2 regions of the Streptomyces sp. iso_384 genome follow, and region 2 is predicted to be linked to the other one. Evidence: riboswitches for the same ligand, from Rfam matches in the RefSeq annotation. Region 2 holds a riboswitch; the other holds the start of a gene.
What was found. A riboswitch is a leader RNA that binds a small molecule or an ion and turns the genes downstream of it on or off. The one in region 2 is predicted to bind cyclic di-AMP.

Region 1: it holds a riboswitch for cyclic di-AMP, as region 2 does, so the genes downstream of both, AC0VY3_RS01110 (M23 family metallopeptidase) here and AC0VY3_RS21135 (M23 family metallopeptidase) in region 2, are expected to answer to the same signal.

What each region holds. Positions count from the first base shown of each region.
Region 1 covers NZ_JBWBTT010000001.1:251,564-253,756, forward strand. The annotation lists gene AC0VY3_RS01105 (PP2C family protein-serine/threonine phosphatase) at 1-413, shown strand, start outside; cyclic di-AMP (ydaO/yuaA leader) riboswitch at 624-776, shown strand; gene AC0VY3_RS01110 (M23 family metallopeptidase) at 788-1,822, shown strand; gene AC0VY3_RS01115 (aldo/keto reductase) at 2,076-2,193, shown strand, end outside.
Region 2 covers NZ_JBWBTT010000001.1:4,713,185-4,715,377, forward strand. The annotation lists gene AC0VY3_RS21130 (SGNH/GDSL hydrolase family protein) at 1-122, opposite strand, end outside; gene AC0VY3_RS21135 (M23 family metallopeptidase) at 284-1,240, opposite strand; cyclic di-AMP (ydaO/yuaA leader) riboswitch at 1,244-1,404, opposite strand; gene AC0VY3_RS21140 (tyrosine-protein phosphatase) at 1,848-2,193, shown strand, end outside.

The DNA of each region.
Region 1 (2,193 bases), 4.5 Mb from region 2:
TCAACCGCGGCCACCCGGAGCCGATCCTGCTGCACGCGGACGGCGCCCTGGAGGTGCTGGCGCCCTCGGTCCCCGCGCTGCCGCTGGGGATGGACCTGGGGGTGTGGCCGGACCGGGCCGACGAGTGGGAGATGCCCGCCGGGGCGACGCTCCTCGCGTTCACGGACGGGCTGTCGGAGGCCCGGGACGCGAACGGGGTCTTCTACGATCCGGCGGCCCGGCTGCGCGGCCGGATCTTCCCGGGCCCCGAGGAGCTGCTGTCGGCGCTGACCGACGACGTACGGCTGCACACCGGAGGGCGGACCACGGACGACATGGCGCTGCTTGCGGTCGGCCGGCCGGCGGAGGGGCAGCCGGTGCGCCGGACGACGGTGAAGATCGTGGGCCGGGGCGATGACACGGTGCGTAACTGAAGGGCACCGCTCCGCATAACATTTGACACACCATCAGAAAAAGGGGTGTGGCTGATCCGTGGTCAAGTCGCCCGATTCCGCCCGCTTGTGACCCGTACATCCCTACCGTGCCCCTTAATGATCAACAGGAACAGCTTGGAATCGGGCCCGGGTGTCTATTAACGTTCGATAACGCAGCGCGGTCGTCCCAGCCGTCGTCAGAGACGGCACCGCGCGCGAGCGCCGAATTCCGCAAGGGAACCGGGGAACCACCTACATGGGGTGAATCGGACGCCTGCGTCTCGTGAGAGACGGAGGGGCCCGTAGGAGACCTTCCTGCTCCGAACCCGTCAGCTAACCCGGTAGGCGAGAAGGAAGGAAAGGAGTGCGCCCACGTGGCGTCCAACAAGCCTGCCCCTGAGGCCCCGTCACCTTTCAGTGCCGACACCTTCGGTGACGCGGAGCGGTCCTGGGAGGAGTGGAATCCCACCGAGGAGTCCATCCGGCCCGTGCGCGGCAGGCACCGCGTAGCCAAGCAGCGTGGTCTGGCCCGTAGCTCCACCGTCCTCGGGGTCGGCGTCATAGCGGCCGTCGGTGCGGGTGGCATGGCCACCGCGCAGGACAAGGCCCCGGTCTCCATCTCCCTTCCCGATTCCATCGCGGACAACCTCCCCGACGCCAAGTCCCTTCCCGGCGTCGGGTCCTTCATGTCGGACGCCGCCGAGCCCGCCCCGGTCGCCGCGGCCGCGCCGCTCACCACCGCCGGCCTCACCACCGCCGAGGCCGAGGAGGGCACCACCGACGCGGGCGAGGCCCTGCGCGCCCGGATCCTCCAGCAGGCCGAGCAGCAGCAGGCCAGCGCCGACGCCGAGGCCAAGGCCGCCGCCGAGAAGGCCGCGGCCGAGAAGGCGGCGCAGGAGGCCAAGAAGCAGCAGGACCAGGCCGAGGCCGAGGCCGCCGCGAAGAAGAAGGCCGCGGAGGAAGCGGCCGCGAAGAAGAAGGAGGCCGAGCGTCTCGCGAAGCTCGCCGCCAGCTTCTCCCTCCCCACCTCCTCGTACACGATCACCTCGACCTACGGTCAGTCCGGGGCCCTGTGGTCCTCGGGCCAGCACACCGGTCTGGACTTCGCCGGGTCGGCCGGTACGCCGATCAAGGCCGTGCACGGCGGCACGATCACGTCGGCCGGCTGGGCCGGTTCGTACGGCTACCGCACGGTGCTCCAGCTCGATGACGGCACGGAGATCTGGTACGCGCACCAGTCCTCGATCGACGTCTCGGTCGGCCAGAAGGTCACCACCGGCGAGACCATCGGCCGCATGGGCGCCACCGGCAATGTGACCGGTGTGCACCTCCACATGGAGGTCCGCACGGCGGGCGGTTCGGCGATGGACCCGATGGCCTGGCTGAACAGCAAGGGCCTCTCGGTCTGAGATCCCGGCCTTTCGGTCCCTGTCCCCGGCCTTCCGGCTGACGTACGTCCCCCGTCGCCACCCTCCCCGAAACTCCGGCAGCCCTGACGCACACCCCCCGACGTCAGGGCTGCCGGTCTGTCCGGGGGCAGCCGGCCCGGTCGGGTCCGCGCGGCGGTGGAGTACGACCCCGTGGTGCGCCATCCGGTGGAACGCCACCGTGGAACACCATCCGGTGGAATACCTCCGCCGCCCCGGCCCGTTGAACCCTCACATGACTTCCGCGCGCACTCTCGGCACCTCCGACCTCCAGGTCTTCCCCCTCGCCCTCGGCGGCAACGTCTTCGGCTGGACGGCGGACGAGAAGCAGTCCTTCGCCGTCCTGGACGCGT
Region 2 (2,193 bases):
TCCGCCCAGCCGAGATAGGTCCCGTCGGGGCCGGGGTCGCCGACGCCCTCGGTGAAACTGTCGCCGATCGCCGCGTACGACCCGATGATGTGCTGCTGGTTGTTTCTCGAATCGTCTGCCACAAGGACTTATCCTGCATCGTCCGATGTGACCTACGCGACCGTAATACGGGGTTGACGGGTGGTGAGATAGACCACCCGGTCAGGTTTTGGTAAAGCCGGAATAAAGAGAGGGGCGGTGCGCCGCCGCGCACCGCCCCTCGGTTACTTCTGTCCGCGTCCGGTCAGACGGAGACGCCGTGCTGACGCAGGTACGCGATCGGGTCGACGTCCGAGCCGTAGCTCGGGCCGGTGCGGACCTCGAAGTGCAGGTGCGGGCCGGTGGAGTTGCCGGTGGAGCCGGAGAGGCCGATCTGCTGGCCGCCGGTGACGGTCTGGCCGACGGAGACGTTCAGCGAGGACTGGTGGGCGTACTGCGAGTACATGCCGTCCTCGTGCTGGATGACGACCTCGTTGCCGTACGAGCCGCTGTTGCCGGCCGAGACCACGGTGCCCGGTCCGATGGCGAGGACGGGGGTGCCGGAGGCGGCCTGGAAGTCCGAGCCGGTGTGGTAGCCGCTGGACCAGCTGGCGCCGGAAGCGCGGTACTGGGTGGTGACGTTGGCGTTGGCCAGCGGGGCGGACCAGCCGGAGCCGGTGGCCTCGGAGGAGCCGGTCCGCGCGGAGTTGTCGGAGCCCTCGGAGTCGTCGGCGGAGATGGTGTCGCCCTTCGGGGCTTCCTTCGGCGCGGCCTTCGGGGCCGGAGCGGCCTTCTTCGGGGCAGCCTTGGGAGCGGCGGACTTCTCGGCCGGGGCGGAGCCCTTGGCGCCGAGGGTCAGCTTCATGCCCGGGTGGATCAGGCTGGGGTTGTCGCCGACGGTGGAGCGGTTGTCCTGGTACAGCTTCTCCCACCCGCCCTTGAGCCGGTGCTCGGCCGCGATCTTCGACAGGTAGTCGCCGGAGACGACGGAGTACGTCTTCGGGGCGGCCTTCGACGCGGCGGGGGCGGCCGACGGGGCGGTGTGCGCGGCGGCGACCGAGGCGGCGGCGGGCTTCGCGGCGGGAGCGGCCTGGTCGGCGGCGCTCGCGACGGTGGCGCCGATGAGCGGGAGGGCGAGTGCGGCGCCGCCGGTCCCTGCGACGAGGACGCCGCGGGAGATCGGGCCGGACTTCGGACGACGGTGCTTACCCTTTGCGGGCATGGGGAATTTCCTCTCCGGCGCCTGCGAGGTGAGCTGTCGGGTTCGGGCTGGAGATGCCCGGTCGCGTTGCGGCGACTTCACCCCGAGCCGGTCCGGATCGCTCCGGATCGGCGGCTTACCTGGTTCCCCCGCTCCTGCCACACGTGAGTGGGTGGGTGCGAATTCCGGGCGGCGGCAGGATTAGGCGGTCCGTCCGGATTGCGGCGACCGTAAACCGGTCAGGACGAGCGGAACAAGCCATCGGTTGCGCGCCGGAATCATCGATTCGCTATCGCCCCGGTTTTCCCGTCACACTCCGTGGATTACGGATCTTGGATTTCCGTACGGGCAACGGGAATACCCCCGGGCGCCCTCGCCACGGTCCGTCACGGATATGATCCCGCTCACCTCCGGAATCTCATCTCCCCCATTAGCGGGGCATGTTCTGCGAAATGCACCAATACGGACACGCTGCCGAGGGTGCTCCTGACGCCGGGTCAGTCCGGCCTCGACGGCACCCCGCGACGGGGTGGCGACCGTGATGATTTTCTGTCGAATCGATGTCGTATCGTCACGGGAGCGCCCTCGCCGGCGAGCCGCGCCGACGCCAGAGATCCCAGGAGCCACCGTGACGCAGCAGGTGCCGCAGGTCCCGCCGACAGAGACCGTGCTGACCGGAGTCCGCAACTTCCGCGATGTGGGCGGGCTCCCCACCACGGACGGGCGGCGCACCGCCTTCGGACGGCTCTACCGCAGCGGCCACCTGGCACACGCCACCGCTGAGGACGCGGCCTTCCTCGGCGGGCTCGGACTGCACACGGTCTTCGACTTCCGGCACTCCGCCGACCACCGCCTCGACGGTTACGACATCGAGCTGCCCGGTGTCCGCAATGTCAGCATTCCACTCTCCGACCCGGCCGACGGCGCGGAGTTCTGGCGGCTGGTGAGCGACGGGAACATCGAGCAGCTGCGCT